DNA from 3 places in the Enterobacter quasiroggenkampii genome. Region 3 is predicted to be linked to each of the others. Evidence: predicted binding sites of a transcription regulator. Region 3 holds the regulator's gene; each other region holds the start of a gene.

Region 1 (5,622 bases), 910 kb from region 3:
CATTAACCTGAAGCAGACCCTGGCAATGGGCTGCTGGAGCGAGCAGGAGCTGGTGGGCGAGCAGGGCCACTGGCAGGCGAAGAAACTCAATGCCGATGCCTCCGAGTGGGAAGTGCTGCTCGACGGTGAAAAGGTGGGTGAGGTGAAGTGGGGCCTGGTGGGCGAACACAATATGCACAACGGCCTGATGGCGATTGCCGCAGCGCGTCACGTGGGCGTTCAGCCTGCGGATGCGGCGAATGCGCTGGGCTCGTTTATCAATGCCCGCCGCCGTCTGGAACTGCGCGGTGAAGCCCACGGCGTCACCGTGTATGACGATTTCGCGCACCACCCAACGGCCATTCTGGCCACGCTTGCCGCCCTGCGTGGCAAAGTTGGCGGTACCGCGCGCATTCTGGCGGTGCTGGAACCACGCTCGAACACCATGAAGATGGGCATCTGCAAAGACGATCTCGCGCCGTCGTTAGGACGTGCCGATGAAGTCTTCCTGCTTCAGCCGCAGCATATTCCGTGGCAGGTCGCGGAAGTGGCCGATGCCTGCATTCAGCCGGCACACTGGAGTGCAGATGTGGATGCGCTCGCGGATATGGTGGTGAAAGCCGCTCAGCCTGGCGACCATATTCTGGTGATGAGCAACGGCGGTTTTGGTGGGATCCATCAGAAGCTGCTGGACGGGCTGGCGAAGAAAGCGGAAGCGGCCGCCGACGCGTAAAAAAAGCCCGGTGGCGCTCACGCTTACCGGGCCTACGTTCTTTTCCGCCTCGCCCCTCCGGGGTGAGGGGAACGGATTACTCTTCGTTCTCAGACAGCTCGCGCAGATACTGGAAAATCAGGCGCGCAGACTTCGGCGGCTTATTCCCTTCTTTCTCTTTCTTCGCGTTGCGGATCAAGGAACGCAGCTGCTGGCGGTCGGCATCCGGCCACAGGTTCAGCACTTCCGGTACGGCGTCATCACCCTGTTCAATCAGACGATCGCGGATCTGCTCCAGCTTGTGGAACAGCGCAACCTGCTGGTTGTGGCGGTTTTTCAGCTTGTCCAGCGCCTGGCGGATCGGATCAACATCGCGCTGACGCAGCATTTTCCCGATAAGCTGAAGCTGGCGACGACGGCCTTCTTTTTTGATTTTCTGTGCCAGTTCAATGGCATCGCGCAGATCCTGGTCGAGCGGGATCTTATCAAGCGCGTTTTTACCCAGTTCTACCATTTCCGCGCCAAGCTGTTTTAACTCTTCGGCGTCACGTTTAATTTCACTTTTACTGACCCAGATGATCTCATCATCTTCGTCTTCGATGTCATCACCGGGAACGTCGTCGAGCCAGTCTTCGGGCTGCTTAGTCATGTCAGGCTCCTTAAAAAAAGAGGCTAATGTTACCAGTTAAGACGCGCACTGAAAAACGGTTCTCTGTTAGACTTCAGTTAACTCTCTCTTACAGTATGGCATTTGCGATGAAAGTAACCTCACAAGTTGAAGCGCAGCGTAAGATTCTGGAAGAAGCCGTCTCCACCGCGCTGATGCTTGCTTCAGAAAAATCAGATGGCGCCGAAGTGGCGGTCAGCAAAACCACCGGCATTAGCGTGAGCACCCGCTATGGCGAAGTGGAGAATGTCGAATTCAACAGCGACGGCGCGCTGGGTATCACGGTATACCACCAGAATCGCAAAGGCAGTGCGTCATCCACCGATCTCAGTCCGGATGCCATCGCCCGTACGGTGCAGGCCGCGCTGGATATCGCCCGTTACACCTCGCCGGATCCTTACGCCGGCGTGGCCGATAAAGACCTGCTGGCGTTTGACGCGCCGGATCTCGATCTTTTCCACCCGGCGGAAGTGACCCCGGACGAAGCCATTGAACTGGCCGCGCGCGCCGAGCAGGCTTCCCTGCAGGCCGACAAGCGCATCACCAATACCGAAGGCGGCAGCTTCAATAGCCATTACGGCATCAAAGTCTTTGGCAACAGCCACGGCATGCTGCAGGGCTACTGCTCTACCCGCCACTCGCTCTCCAGCTGCGTCATCGCCGAAGAGAACGGTGACATGGAGCGCGACTACGCCTACACCATTGGCCGCGCGCTGGGGGATTTGCAGTCTCCGGAGTGGGTAGGCAAAGCGTGTGCCGAACGCACGCTGTCTCGCCTGTCGCCGCGTAAACTCTCCACCATGAAAGCGCCGGTGATTTTTGCCAATGAAGTGGCGACCGGTCTGTTTGGCCATCTGGTGGGCGCGATTGCGGGCGGCTCCGTTTACCGTAAATCAACCTTCCTGCTCGACTCGCTGGGCAAGCAGATCCTGCCGGAATGGCTGACCATCGAAGAACATCCGCACCTGCTGAAAGGGCTGGCCTCCACGCCGTTCGACAGCGAAGGCGTGCGCACCGAGCGTCGTGACATTGTCAAAGACGGCGTGCTGACCCAGTGGCTGCTGACCAACTACTCTGCGCGCAAGCTGGGGCTGAAAAGCACCGGGCACGCGGGCGGTATTCACAACTGGCGCATTGCCGGGCAGGGCCTCAACTTTGAGCAGATGCTGAAGGAGATGGGCACCGGTCTGGTGGTGACCGAGCTGATGGGGCAGGGCGTCAGCGGCATCACCGGAGACTACTCTCGCGGTGCGGCGGGCTTCTGGGTGGAAAACGGTGAAATCCAGTATCCAGTGAGCGAAATTACCATCGCTGGCAATCTGAAGGATATGTGGCGCAATATCGTTACGGTCGGTAACGATATTGAAACACGCAGCAATATACAGTGTGGTTCTGTATTACTTCCGGAAATGAAAATCGCCGGACAATAAAGATAGCGTTTTGTTAATAATAAAAAAGGAAGTGAGCAATGCGTAAACATCTGTTAGCGATCGTCGCAGCTTCAACGCTGGTTCTTGGCTCTTCTGCGTTTGCTGCCGATCTTGAAGACGACATGGGCATCCTCGGTCAAAACCTGAAGGTGGTCCAGAAAACCGACAATGCGGCGGAAATGAAAGACGCGCTGACCAAAATGCGTGAAGCGGCGCTGGACGCCCAAAAAGCGACGCCGCCAAAGCTGGAAAGCAAAGCGGCAGACAGTGCAGAGATGAAAGACTACCGCCACGGCTTTGACGTGCTGGTCGGCCAGATCGACGGCGCGCTGAAGCTCGCTAACGAAGGCAAAGTGAAAGAGGCCCAGGCGGCGGCCGAGCAGTTTGTGACCACGCGCAATACGTACCACAAAAAGTATCGTTAATTGGGTGCCTGAGCTGTACGTCCTTCCCCGTATGCGGAGGCGCATGACGCGCCTCCGCATCCTTGCTCCCTACTGGCCGGAGCGACAATCCATCCGCGCTGTCACTTCAAGCGAGCCGTTTCGAAAACGGATTTCGCACAGTGTTTTCCTCGTCACCAGCGTTAAGATGATTATTGTCAAAGCAATAATCATCAAAACCCCGATACTTGGGTTTCTGCGTTTCATGGATGCCTCCTTGCTTTAAAGCGGGCGAGGTAGCGAACTCCACGGTCGTGACGTGTCGTTTCGAGCCCCCGCCCTGATTTTCTATCAGGCGGGGCTTTCCACTTTCCGTCCCATGCCTGAGACGGTCAGTCTCAAGCACCCGCCGCCACTCTACCCAATCCCCATAAGAAAACCTTATCCACGTCACATTTCTACGAGCCTGCTCGGAATCTTTTCCACTCTGCTTACCCGTTCGTTCCCGCGTAATAGCGTGATATTCATCACGCGAATACATTGATTTATCCAGATTCGGCGCATTTATGTGGCACAGATCACTGCTGCGGCTCGCCTTTCCACTTCGAAGTGGAAAACAACTCGCTACAAACCCGTCCCTCCCACCGTTAGTTTTAATCCAGAGCCATTAACGGGGTAAGACCAGTGATTAACGGAGCGGTAATGAACGACGTTGGGGAACAGGCGGTGCAAACAGATCAACTCGCAAACACCATGCTGCAGCAGGTCTATGCCCTGCTGGCCCGGAACAACATCATCCCCAATGCAGTACAGGAGCAGATGCTCACCTCCCACGTGCGCGCCATGGCGCACCGGTCCGTGACCGGCGAGCCGCTACCGGAGGTTGAAGCAGAGCTGTTTGACGAAATTTCACCGGATTCAATGCGGCTTGCCCGTGAAGTGGTCGCGCAGTTTGGCAACCTTCCTGATGAAGAAGCCTGGCTGCTCTCCGTTCACTTTGAAGTCGCAAAAGACAACCTTTAAGGAGCAACACATGGAACAGATTACAGTCGTGATTGGCGATCGCCTGGGTAAAGGTCAGAAAGTGGCTGCCGGTGTGGAAAAAGCAGGTGGACGCGCGGTTGTCGTACCGGGCATGGCGGCAGACATGAAGCTGGGCGACGTAATGAAAGCGGAAAACGCCACCTTCGGCATCTCCTTCTGCGGCAGCGGCGGCGCGGGTGCCATCACCGCCCAGACCAAGTATGGCTACAAAGCCAAATACGGCATGCGTTCCGTGGAAGAGGGCGTGACTGCCATCAACGAAGGCTGCAACGTGCTGGGCTTTGGCTTTATGGATAAAGAAGAGCTTGGCGAGCGTCTGGTACAGGCGTGGCAGAAGAAATACGGCGCATAAGCATGAAAGAACAGTTCACAACCACGGTGAGAGTGAAGGGGAAGGGCGACGCCAAAGCGCGCGCCTTTGCCGACGCGCTCAACCACGTTCAGGCCGCGGTGATGAAAGCCTCACCGCATATCTTACTGCGTATTGAGCCACAGGATGTGCAGGTCGTTCAGGCGCAAGAAGCGGTGCGTAAAGAAGCGTTTCTGTTCTTCTTTCTGCGCCGGGAAAGACGCACCTACAGCGTGGAGCTGGATGTGACCGTCAACGTGACAGCCATCAATCTCGACCAGGTGGATTTCGTCACGCAACGCTGATTATTCATAAAAGGGCAGACTGATGTTCTTAATTATATTAATAAAATCGCTCATCATTGGCGGCCTGGTTGGCGTCGGTGTGGGCGCCGGGGCTGCACGCATGTTTCATGCGCCTACCACTCAGGGTATGGGCGCGTTTCGTACGTTGGGGGAACTGAACTCCTGTGAAGGGGATCCGGCGTCCCACTTCTCCTTTGGGTTAGGTTTCTTCTTTAACGCCTGGGCCTCTTCCGTGGCCGCAGGGGCTTTCACACAGGACGTTGACCACCGCATCATCCCGAACTGGGGTGCGGCTGCACTGATGATCAAAAACCGTAACGTCGGCGAAACGCTGCACGATCCCCGCAAAATGGCGATTGCCTGCGGCGTGATCGGCATGATCGTCGTGACCTTCCTTAACCTGACCGCCTCCTCCGTTCCCGCAGCGCTTCAGGTCACCGCCGTGAAGGTGCTGGTGCCGGCGGCAAACCTGCTGGTGAACACCGTGATGCCGGTGATCTTCTGGCTGGCAGCCATCGATGCGGGTAAAAAATCGGGCTTCTGGGCCACCATCTTCGGCGGCGCGGCGCAGTTGATTATGGGCAACGCCGTACCGGGCCTGGTGCTGGGGATCCTGATCGGGAAAGGCGTGGAAGAGAGCGGCTGGAACCACGTCACCAAAGTGATGATGGCGGCTATCGTGCTGCTCTTCGTGCTGAGCGGCTTCTTCCGCGGCTTCGACATGAAGATGATCGAATCCTTCCATCTGACCGT
Region 2 (5,622 bases), 1.8 Mb from region 3:
AATCACCACCGATCCGCATACCACTACATAGCCCACCGAGAAGACCGACACCACGCTTTCAAGCGGCACGTATAGCATCCCGAGGCCGATCATCAGCGGCCAGACCAGCGCAGCCGAAACGAATTTATAGCAGCTGTGCGCCCCCTGCTCCATTGAGGCCGGGATCACCCTGAAGTATTTACACAGGACGGCAATCAGGATCATCAGCACCGGGCCGGGAATGTGGACCAGTTTTTCAAACAAGCCTCCGACGATGAAAAACGCGCACACCATCAGCAATCCGCCGCCCATCAGATGAAAATCTGTCTGCTGTGCGCCTGGCGCCCCGGCAAACAGGCTGGCGTCGTCTTTACTCCGCGTGAGCATGCCATTTCCTGAAAGCGCAGGACGTTTCGTCCCGAGACGCGCCAGCGAGCCCGCACAAATAATGGCGAAGATATTTCCGACGACCGCAGCGGGAGCCAGCTGCGCCACGTAGACGTCCGGCGTCTGCCCCAGTATGGCCGAATAGGCCAGAGACAGGGGCAAAATCCCCTCGCCAATTCCGCCGCCAATGATAGGGACAATGATAAAGAAGAAGGTGTGGTAAGGCGTATACCCAAACAGCGTTCCCACAATGAGGCCGCTCAGCACGGCCATCAATGTTCCCGCCACCAGCGGAACAAACATGCGCATCATGCCCTGGATCAGCAGCACCCGGTTCATCCCCAGAATACTGCCGACTACCAGGCAGGCGATGACGAAATAGAGCAGATTCGCCTCCTTCATCAGCAGATGCACCGTATCAAGGGTTTGTTTCCCGAATGCGCCAAAATAGACCAGCACGGAAGGCACCATCAGACACAGGATCGCCGGGCCGCCGATGTCCTTCAGCACGGGGATTTGACGCCCCACTTTGGCAAACGCAAAGCCAAGGGTCATGATGACTGCCAGTCCGCCTATCATATTTTTCGGCAGCAGCCCTGCCCAGGCGGACGTCGCCACAATCGCGGCAATCCCCACGAACAGCATCAACGGGACTGCGCCAACCTCAGTATTGTTGAGCCCAAAGGCGAAACGCGAGGTCGACAGCTCAGAAGTCGGTACAGGATTATCTTTCATATAATCACCTGAAATTTGTGTTCGGATATGCAGAGAACGGAATAAACGAAAACTATTCCTGATTCGAATAAATGTTCTTAAATAGAAAATAAAAACTTTGGTGGCCTTTTCTAAAAACAGGCTCAGCGTGAAATTAACATGCCCTCCCAAAGAGAAATGTGAACACAATAGCCCTTTCCTTTTAAATAATTTAATTCATTATTATGTAACTAAAGTTATTCATTACATTCAATGCAATTCTTTTGAAATTAATAAAACCAGAAAGAATGTGAACCTTGTCACTCCTGATCCGTTAGCTAAGCGCTAAATTAGCTCCCCAACAAAACACAGAAAACTCCGTGCCTTTATCATCCTTAAAGTCACTGTTTCTGCACGTCTTATTTCTGTTTCGTTTAAATATTCAGGAGTTGACCATGTCTCGTAAAGACGTTCTGTACACGCCCTATAATGGCGCCGTACTGCTGGAAAATCCGTTATTAAATAAAGGCCTCGCCTTTATTAAAGAAGAACGGGATAATTTTAATTTGCATGGATTATTGCCGCATAACGTTGAAACCATTGAAGAGCAAACCGAGCGCGCCTGGGTGCAGTTCTGCCATTTTAAAAGCGATATTTCCCGTCATGTTTATTTGCGCAATATACAGGACACCAATGAAACTCTCTTTTACAACCTCTTGCGTTCGCATCTGAAAGAGACGTTACCGATTATCTATACCCCGACGGTGGGTGAAGCCTGCGAGCATTTCTCCACGATTTATCGCCGCGCGCGCGGCTTGTTTATTTCATGGCCTAACCGCCATCGTATTGATGAGATGCTGCAAAGTTTCTCGCGCAACGACGTTCGGGTAATTGTGGTAACGGACGGAGAGCGCATTTTAGGGCTCGGCGACCAGGGTATCGGCGGTATGGGCATTCCGATTGGCAAGCTGTCGCTCTATACCGCCTGCGGAGGGATCCATCCGGCCTCCACCCTTCCGATTATGCTGGATGTCGGCACCAATAATCAGCAACACCTCGACGACCCGATGTACATGGGCTGGCGTCATCCGCGCATCAGCGACGATCAATACGCTGAATTTATGGATATGTTTATCAGCACGGTTAAAGCGCGCTGGCCCAACGTTCTCCTGCAATTTGAAGACTTTGCACAGAAAAATGCCACCCGGCTTCTTCAGCGCTACCGCGATCAGCTGTGCTGCTTCAATGATGATATCCAGGGCACGGCAGCCGTCACCGCAGGGACGCTGATCGCAGCGTCCCACGCGGCGGGCACGCGCATTCGCGATCAGCGCGTGGTCTTCCTCGGCAGCGGCTCTGCGGGATGCGGGATCGCTGAAAAAATTGTGGCGCTGATGGTCGATGACGGCCTGACCGAGTCCGAAGCCCGCAGCAGGATCTTCATGGTCGATCGCTTCGGCCTGCTGACCGACGACATGACCAACCTGCTCGATTTCCAGAAAAACCTGCTTACCGCGCGCGACGCCGTAAGCCGCTGGCAGGTAGACGCGAAGAATATTTCCCTGCTGGACGTGGTGAAGAACGCACATCCAACGGTGATGATCGGCGTTTCAGGTCAGCCGGGGCTGTTCAGTGAAGAGATCGTCAAAGAGATGCATCGCCACTGCCCACGCCCGATTATCATGCCGCTCTCGAACCCAACGTCGCGGGCGGAGGCCCAGCCTCAGGATCTTATCGCCTGGACCCAGGGGGCCGCGCTGGTGGCCACCGGCAGCCCGTTCGCGCCGGTATTCTGGGAGAATGCGCACTACGAGATTGCCCAGTGTAACAACGCCTATATCTTCCCGGGTCTTGGGCTTGGCGTTCTGGCCTGTAACGCGCGCCGGGTGACGGAAGAGATGCTGATGGCAGCAAGCCGCAGCCTGGCCGCCCAGTCTCCGCTCGTGACCACGGAAAGAGGAGGATTGCTGCCGCCGGTAGATCAAATTGAAACTGTCTCGCGCCAGATTGCCGTTGCCGTCGCCCGGGCCGCGATTGAACAAGGCGTGGCGCCATCGTTAGATGATGAAACCCTGCTGGCGCGTATCGAGAAGACCTGGTGGCAGGCGGACTATGCGCCGTACCGCCGATCCGCGTTGTAGCGCCGGTCATGCCCTCACCGCAGGGTGAGGGCATCGCTGTGGTGTCAGTGCTGTATGCCTGAGCGGTCAGAAAAATCGCTGGCGGAGAGATTATCACCCCGAGTTGCCGCCTGTTTCAGACGGGCATACCGATCAGGTACCCCTTCAGGACGCGTTTTGAAGCGACGGTGCAGCCACATATACTGCTCTGGGGCCATGCGTACGGCCTGCTCAATTGCCCTGTTCATCTGCGTCGCCACGGCTTCTTTATCGCCGCCCTGCAACGCCTCACTGATATCCTCCAGAATAATCAGCTCGTAACCGGTGCCATCCGCCCTGCGACGCGGCACAAAGGGGATGACGGCAGGCTTAGCGCTTTTGACCAGCATATAGCTGCCCGCCGTCGTTGCGGCATCCGGCACCGCAAAGAACGGCACAAACACGCTGTTGGTTTTGCCATAGTCGTGATCCGGGGCGTACCACAAAATTTCATTCTGCTTCAGCGAGCGGATCATTCCCTTTAAATCATGGCGATCGAGCATGGTTTTGTTGGAGCGCAGGCGCCCTCGCGTCTGAAGCCAGTCCAGCAGAGCATTGTTATTAGGGCGATACACCCCGATACCGGGGTTGAGCATGCCAAATATCCGCGCGCCCAGCTCAAGGGTCAGAAAATGCATCCCCACCAGCACCACGCCTTTTGCCTGCGCCCTCGCCTTTTCCATGTGCTCATACCCCTGCACGGTAAAGCATTTCTTCACCCGCCACGCAGGCCAGAACCATGCCATCCCAGTTTCAATCACCCCCATTCCTACCGATTCAAAATTACGCTGCAGCAATGACTCGCGTTCATCCTTTTTCATCTCCGGGAAACAAAGTTCCAGGTTGCGGCGGGCAATCTCGACGCGGCGAGGAAGTAAGCGCATCGCCAGTCGCCCCAGGCCATGACCGATTCTGAACAGAAGCGGATAAGGGAGCAGCATGATGAGCCACAGAGCCGCAATGCCGGCCCAGCTTAGCCAGTAACGGGGATGAAGAAAGGCGAATGAAAAACGGGGTAATTTTGTCATCAGAAAATTATCCTTTAACGTGTCTGTCCTTAATTGATTCTGTTGGAGATCTTTCCTAAGGATGAATAATATGCCAGTCAGAAACGTTAATTGTAGCGGATAAGACAAAACGCATTTTTATCGATTTTTGCGAAAACGGGAAAACAAGCCGGGGAGGATTTATTCGCTCCCCGGCAGAAGATCTTACATCGAATACCCGGGCTTCTTAATAAGCTCCTCCAGCTTCGGTCCAATTTCGGTATCCCAGACCTGCGCCTTCCAGTCTTCAGGCGCGATCTGCTTCAACGCCACCGACACGGAACTGTCTTTGCTGTTGAAATGGCGAATAATCACGTCGGCAATATCTGCCGCCAAGGCAGCTTTTTGTTCGTCGTTCAAATCACGGGGAAAACATTTGATATCTACGTGTGGCATGTACAGGCTTCAGGTTGTGAATGAGGGTTCCACGTTATCAGATAATATTGTTTGCCTTTAACACCTTGTGCAGTTCCGGTCGCTGACATACGGCGTCCGCAATCGCCGTGAATTTAGGGGTATTTTCGGCAAACCAGGCGTGACGGGGCCCCCAGGTGCGCGCCACCGCAATATACACATCCAGCAGCGTCAGCCGTTCCCCCAGCGCAAACGGGGCAGCCTTAAGCTGGCTTTCGAACCACAAATAAAGAGATTTCCGGTATTCGATGCAGTTTTTCTGCAGCTGTTCCGGCGCATCCGGCACCCAGCGTTCGGGATAGTCTGCATAGGTAAACGTGGGATAGACGTTGGCTACGAACCAGATGAGCAAACGCTGAAACTGCTGACGTTCAGCCTGCCCCACGGGCGGGGCGAGCTCGGGACACCGGTCGAGCACCATCAGGGCAATCGCCGCCGTTTCGGTCATGATGGCGCCATTTTCCAGCTCCAGCGTCGGCACCTGGCACAGCGGATTGAGCTTGTGCAGCAATTCACGCTGCGGACCGGGCTGGTCAAACCCGTCCACGTTGATAAATTGATAAGGGATATCAGCCAGGGTCAGCATCACCTCACTGATTGCCGAGCCCCAGCCGGGTACGCCATAAAGTTTAATCATGTTGCCCCCTCAGGAGTGAAATCCTAAGTGTAGAGCACCATTAGTATGTTATCCCAGGCGGGTTGACCTCCGATTGCGCCACCGCTTCGCCCTGCTCGCCCCAGCGCGCCAGCACCTTCTGGTACTCTCCGCGCTCAATCGCACCGTTCAGCGCGGCCTGCAAGGCATAAACCAGTTGATTGCCTTTTTTGGTCGTGGTGGCGACATAAGCTTTCTTCGGCCCTAAACCGACCACGCGGGTTTTGCCGGTGAGCGCCGCTTTGTAAGCTGAAACCGACTGGGGGCCAAAGAACACATCCGCCCTGCC
Region 3 (5,622 bases):
GTGCCTATGCGCGGCGTCGCCAATCGCCATTTGCAGACCATGCTGCCGCGACTGATCCGCCGCAAGGTGCAATTCACCCCACACTGGCAGCGGCTAGACCTGCCAGACGGTGACTTTCTGGATCTCGCCTGGAGCGAAGCACCGGATCAGGCTCGCCATAAGCCGCGGCTGGTGGTTTTTCACGGTCTGGAAGGCAGCCTTCACAGCCCGTATGCGCACGGGTTAATTGAGGCGGCCAAAGCGCGCGGCTGGCTCGGCGTGGTGATGCATTTTCGCGGCTGCAGCGGCGAACCGAATCGTCAGAAACGCATCTATCACTCGGGTGAAACCGAAGACGGCACGTGGTTTTTACACTGGCTGCGGGACAACTTCGGCACCGTGCCCACCGCGGCCGTAGGCTACTCGCTGGGCGGCAATATGCTGGCCTGCCTGCTGGCTAAAGAGGGGGAAAGCGTCCCGCTGGATGCCGCCGTCATCGTCTCCGCCCCGTTCATGCTGGAGCAGTGCAGCTACCACATGGATAAAGGCTTTTCCCGCGTCTATCAGCGCTACCTGCTCAACCTGCTGAAGGCCAACGCGGCGCGTAAACTGAAGGCCTACCCGGACACCCTCCCGGTCAGCCTGCGCCAGTTGAAAAAAGTGCGCCGCATTCGCGAATTCGACGATCTGATCACCGCGAAAATTCACGGCTTCGCCGATGCGATTGACTATTATCGTCAGTGCAGCGCCATGCCGCTGCTCAGCAAGATCACGCAGCCGACGCTGATCATTCATGCCAAAGATGACCCGTTTATGGATCATCACTCGATTCCCGCTCAGGAATTCCTGCCCGACAACGTTCACTATCAGTTGACCGAGCACGGCGGCCACGTCGGGTTTATCGGCGGCACGCTGCGCCGCCCGAAAATGTGGCTTGAGACGCGTATTCCTGACTGGCTAACCCCTTATCTGGACGGTGCAACATGATTATTCCCTGGCAGGATCTGGCTCCCGAAACGCTCGATAATCTGATTGAAAGCTTTGTATTACGCGAAGGCACCGATTATGGTGAACAGGAACGCTCGCTTGAGCAAAAGGTCAACGATGTAAAGCGCCAGCTGAAAAGCGGCGACGTGGTGCTGGTGTGGTCAGAACTGCATGAGACGGTCAATATCATGCCCCGCAACGCGTTTCACGGCTGATCTTCCACCCTTTTCAGTCAGGGAGTTGCTATGTCTGCCAGACATCCGGTTATTGCCGTTACGGGGTCGAGTGGTGCGGGAACCACCACCACCAGCCTCGCATTTCGCAAGATTTTCGCCCAGCTGAATCTCCGTGCGGCGGAGGTCGAAGGCGACAGCTTTCACCGCTACACGCGTCCGGAGATGGACATGGCCATCCGTAAGGCGCGCGATCTGGGAAAACATATCAGCTACTTCGGTCCGGAAGCCAATGACTTCGGCCTGCTGGAACAAACCTTTATTGAGTACGGTCAGAGCGGCAAAGGGCAGTCTCGCAAGTATCTGCATACCTATGATGAAGCCGTTCCCTGGAATCAGGTGCCGGGTACCTTTACCCCCTGGCAGCCCCTGCCGGAACCCACCGACGTGCTGTTTTACGAAGGATTACACGGCGGCGTGGTCACGCCGCAACACGACGTGGCGCGCCAAGTGGACCTGCTGGTTGGCGTGGTGCCTATCGTTAACCTGGAGTGGATCCAGAAGCTGACGCGTGACATGAGCGAACGCGGCCATTCGCGAGAGGCGGTGATGGACTCGGTGGTGCGCTCCATGGAAGATTACATCAACTTCCTGACGCCGCAGTTCTCCCGCACCCATATCAACTTCCAGCGCGTGCCGACGGTGGACACCTCCAACCCGTTCGCGGCCAAAAGTATCCCATCCCTGGATGAGAGCTTTGTGGTGATCCATTTCCGCAATCTCGAAGGCATTGATTACCCCTGGCTGCTGGCGATGCTACAGGGCTCGTTTATTTCTCACATGAATACATTGGTCGTGCCGGGCGGAAAAATGGGGCTGGCGATGGAGCTCATCATGACGCCGCTTGTGGAGCGGTTGATGGAAGGAAAGCAGATTGCGTGACGTCTGTTGCCGGATGACGCTTCGCTTATCCGGCCTACGTTCGTGCAGTTGTAGCTTTTGTAGGGCGGGTTAGCGAAGCGCCACCCGCCAAAAGATTAAGCCTCGATCACTTCATACGAATGGGTAATTTTTACCGCTTTTTCCAGCATTAACGCCACAGAGCAGTACTTCTCGGCAGACAGGTCCACCGCACGTGAAACCGCCGCGTCTTTCAGCGCCTTACCGGTAACCACAAAGTGCAGATTAATGTGGGTGAACAGGCGTGGCGCCTCTTCGCGACGTTCTGACGTCAGTTTCACCTCACAATCCGTCACGTCATGACGACCTTTTTGCAGAATCGACACCACGTCAATGGCGCTGCATCCCCCTGCCGCCATCAGCACCATTTCCATTGGGCTGGGCGCTTTATCGCCGGAGTTACCGTCCATCAAAATCTGGTGCCCTGACGCGGATTCGCCCAGGAACGTTAAACCTTCAACCCACTTCACGCGCGCTTGCATATTCTTAAACTCCAACGTTGCATTTTTGGTGACAGATTACGCGTGCGTTACATTTCTCGCAATGGAAGGCGACCTGCATCATGCTGAAGCGAGACACCAGGAGACACGCGGCGAAAGCTATGCTAAAACACTCAGGATGCTACAGTAATACATTGACGTTACACATGTATGCAGAGGACATCAAACTTTACTGGCTGCGAAACGTTACGGTAGCCGACTTCCCAGGGTATGGGTAAGAATTCGATTGCAACCCCAGAGTCCGGATGCATCTGATGACTCTGGTGACAGCTTATAACAGAGGATAACAGCGCATGGTGCTTGGCAAACCGCAAACAGACCCGACTCTCGAATGGTTCTTGTCTCATTGCCACATTCATAAGTACCCATCGAAGAGCACGCTGATTCACCAGGGTGAAAAAGCGGAAACGTTGTATTACATCGTTAAAGGCTCGGTGGCAGTGCTGATCAAAGATGAAGAAGGGAAAGAGATGATCCTTTCTTATCTGAACCAGGGCGATTTCATCGGTGAACTGGGCCTGTTTGAAGAGGGCCAGGAACGTAGCGCCTGGGTTCGTGCAAAGACAGCATGTGAAGTGGCTGAAATTTCTTACAAGAAGTTCCGTCAGCTGATTCAGGTTAACCCTGATATTCTGATGCGTCTCTCTTCCCAGATGGCGCGCCGCCTGCAGGTCACCTCAGAGAAAGTGGGCAACCTCGCCTTCCTGGACGTGACGGGCCGCATCGCACAAACTCTGCTGAACCTGGCGAAACAGCCGGACGCCATGACCCACCCGGACGGCATGCAAATTAAAATTACCCGTCAGGAAATTGGTCAGATCGTTGGTTGCTCCCGTGAAACAGTGGGCCGTATCCTGAAAATGCTGGAAGATCAAAACCTGATTTCCGCCCACGGTAAAACCATCGTGGTCTACGGAACGCGTTAATTCCGCTCAAACGGCGTGCCATCGCAAGGTGTCACGCCGTTTTTGTCTCTACTCCCCATGTGGCGCAGGCTGATTTATCACCCGGAAGTTAACTACGCACTGCGACAAACGCTGGTGTTGTGTCTACCCGTGGCCATAGGCCTGATCCTCGGACACCTTCAGCAAGGCCTGCTGTTTTCCCTCGTGCCCGCCTGCTGCAACATCGCCGGTCTGGACACGCCGCATAAGCGCTTTTTCAAACGCCTGATTATTGGTGGCTGCCTGTTTGCCGGCTGTAGCCTTGCCGTACAGCTGTTACTGGCTCGTGATATCCCGCTGCCGCTGATCCTGACCGTGCTGGCGATGACGCTCGGCGTCACGGCGGAAATCAGTTCGCTGCACGCTCGCCTGCTTCCCGCTTCGCTGATTGCGGCCATCTTTACGCTAAGCCTCGCCGGGAATATGCCGGTGTGGGAGCCGCTGCTGATCTACGCCCTGGGGACACTGTGGTACGGGCTGTTCAACTGGTTCTGGTTCTGGCTGTGGCGGGAACAGCCGCTGCGCGAATCCCTGAGCCTGCTCTATGTGCAGCTAGCAGAGTACTGCGAAGCCAAATACACCCTGCTGACCCAGCATACCGATCCGGAAAAAGCCTTACCGCCGCTGCTGACGCGCCAGCAGAAGGTGGTGGATCTGATAAGCCAGTGCTATCAGCAGCTGCATATGCTCGCCGCCAACAAGAACCACGAGTACAAACGGCTGCTGCGCACCTTCCAGGTCGGGCTGGATCTGCAGGAGCATATCTCCGTGAGCCTGCACCATCCGCAGGAGGTGCAAAAGCTGGTCGAGCGCAGCCACGCCGAAGCGGTGATCCGCTGGAACGCGCAGACCGTTTCGGCACGTCTGCGGGTGCTGGCAGACGATATTCTTTACCACCGCTACCCCATGCGATTTAACATGGAAAAACAGCTCGGCGCGCTGGAGAAAATCGCCCGTCAGCATCCGGATAACCCGGTCGGCCAGTTTGCCGCCTGGCACTTCAGCCGCATCGCCCGCGTGCTGCGCACCCAGCGCCCGCTCTATCCGCGCGACCTGATGGCGGATAAACAAAAACGGCTGCCGTTATTGCCCGCGCTCAGGAGCTATCTGTCGCTTAAATCGTCCGCCCTGCGCAACGCCGCACGAATTAGCGTGATGCTCAGTACCGCCAGCCTGATGGGCATGGCGCTGCATCTGCCGAAACCCTACTGGATCTTAATGACTGTGCTGTTTGTCACCCAGAACGGCTACGGCGCCACGCGGGTACGTATTCTGCATCGGGCGGGCGGCACCATGGCCGGGCTGATCATTGCGGGCGTGACGCTGCACTTCCACGTGCCGGAAGGCTACACCCTGGCAGGGATGCTGGCGATCACGCTGGTGAGTTACCTGATTATCCGCAAAAACTACGGCTGGGCGATGGTGGGCTTCACGGTGACGGCGGTTTACACCCTGCAACTACTCACGCTCAATGGCGAACAGTTTATTGTAGCCAGGCTGATCGATACCCTGATCGGCTGCCTGATTGCCTTCGGCGGTATGGTCTGGCTCTGGCCGCAGTGGCAAAGCGGACTGCTCAGGCAGAACGCCCACGACGCGCTGGAAGCCGACCAGCAGGCCATTCGCCTGATCCTGAGCGACGACCCGCAGCCCTCCCCGCTGGCGTATCAGCGCATGAAGGTTAACCAGGCGCACAACGCCCTGTTTAACTCGCTCAACCAGGCGATGCAGGAGCCGGGCTTTAACTCACACTATCTGGCCGATATGAAGCTCTGGGTGACGCACAGCCAGTTTATCGTCGAGCACATTAACGCTATGACCACGCTGGCGCGCGAGCACACGATGCTCACGCCGGATCTGGCGCAGCGCTATTTGCAGTCGTGTGAAATTGCGTTGCAGCGGTGTCAGCAGCGTCTGGAGTATGACTCGCCGGGTGAGTCGGGGGATTCAAATATTCTGGAAGCGCCGGAAACGCTGACCCACGGCCCAATGAGCACCCTGGAACAGCATTTACAGCGCGTGCTGGGGCATCTGAACACCATGCACACCATTTCGTCGGTGGCATGGCGTCAGCGTCCG

What was found. Region 3 encodes CRP, which controls carbon source genes, mostly activating them, when cyclic AMP is high. Its sites were predicted from a motif close to ATGTGANNNNNNTCACAT; they were not measured.
Region 1: a site for CRP is predicted at 3,738-3,755, ahead of V1572_RS05265 (glycine dehydrogenase). Genes of this name have one in related genera too.
Region 2: a site for CRP is predicted at 1,368-1,385, ahead of V1572_RS14940 (2-hydroxycarboxylate transporter family protein). Genes of this name have one in related genera too.

The regions. Positions count from the first base shown of each region.
Region 1 covers NZ_CP143745.1:1,097,535-1,103,156, forward strand. The annotation lists gene mpl (UDP-N-acetylmuramate:L-alanyl-gamma-D-glutamyl-meso-diaminopimelate ligase) at 1-712, shown strand, start outside; gene yjgA (ribosome biogenesis factor YjgA) at 789-1,340, opposite strand; gene pmbA (metalloprotease PmbA) at 1,436-2,788, shown strand; gene cybC (cytochrome b562) at 2,827-3,213, shown strand; gene V1572_RS05260 (Hok/Gef family protein) at 3,283-3,438, opposite strand; gene V1572_RS05265 (glycine dehydrogenase) at 3,856-4,194, shown strand; gene V1572_RS05270 (SFCGS family glycine-rich protein) at 4,205-4,567, shown strand; gene V1572_RS05275 (DUF4312 family protein) at 4,570-4,869, shown strand; gene V1572_RS05280 (DUF4311 domain-containing protein) at 4,892-5,622, shown strand, end outside.
Region 2 covers NZ_CP143745.1:3,106,460-3,112,081, forward strand. The annotation lists gene V1572_RS14940 (2-hydroxycarboxylate transporter family protein) at 1-1,101, opposite strand, end outside; gene V1572_RS14945 (NAD-dependent malic enzyme) at 1,515-3,200, shown strand; gene V1572_RS14950 (Kdo(2)-lipid IV(A) acyltransferase) at 3,245-4,246, opposite strand; gene pptA (tautomerase PptA) at 4,430-4,660, opposite strand; gene V1572_RS14960 (glutathione S-transferase family protein) at 4,698-5,315, opposite strand; gene V1572_RS14965 (ABC transporter substrate-binding protein) at 5,356-5,622, opposite strand, start outside.
Region 3 covers NZ_CP143745.1:187,485-193,106, forward strand. The annotation lists gene V1572_RS01030 (hydrolase) at 1-966, shown strand, start outside; gene V1572_RS01035 (YheU family protein) at 963-1,181, shown strand; gene V1572_RS01040 (phosphoribulokinase) at 1,212-2,081, shown strand; gene V1572_RS01045 (OsmC family protein) at 2,177-2,581, opposite strand; gene crp (cAMP-activated global transcriptional regulator CRP) at 2,893-3,525, shown strand; gene V1572_RS01055 (YccS/YhfK family putative transporter) at 3,583-5,622, shown strand, end outside.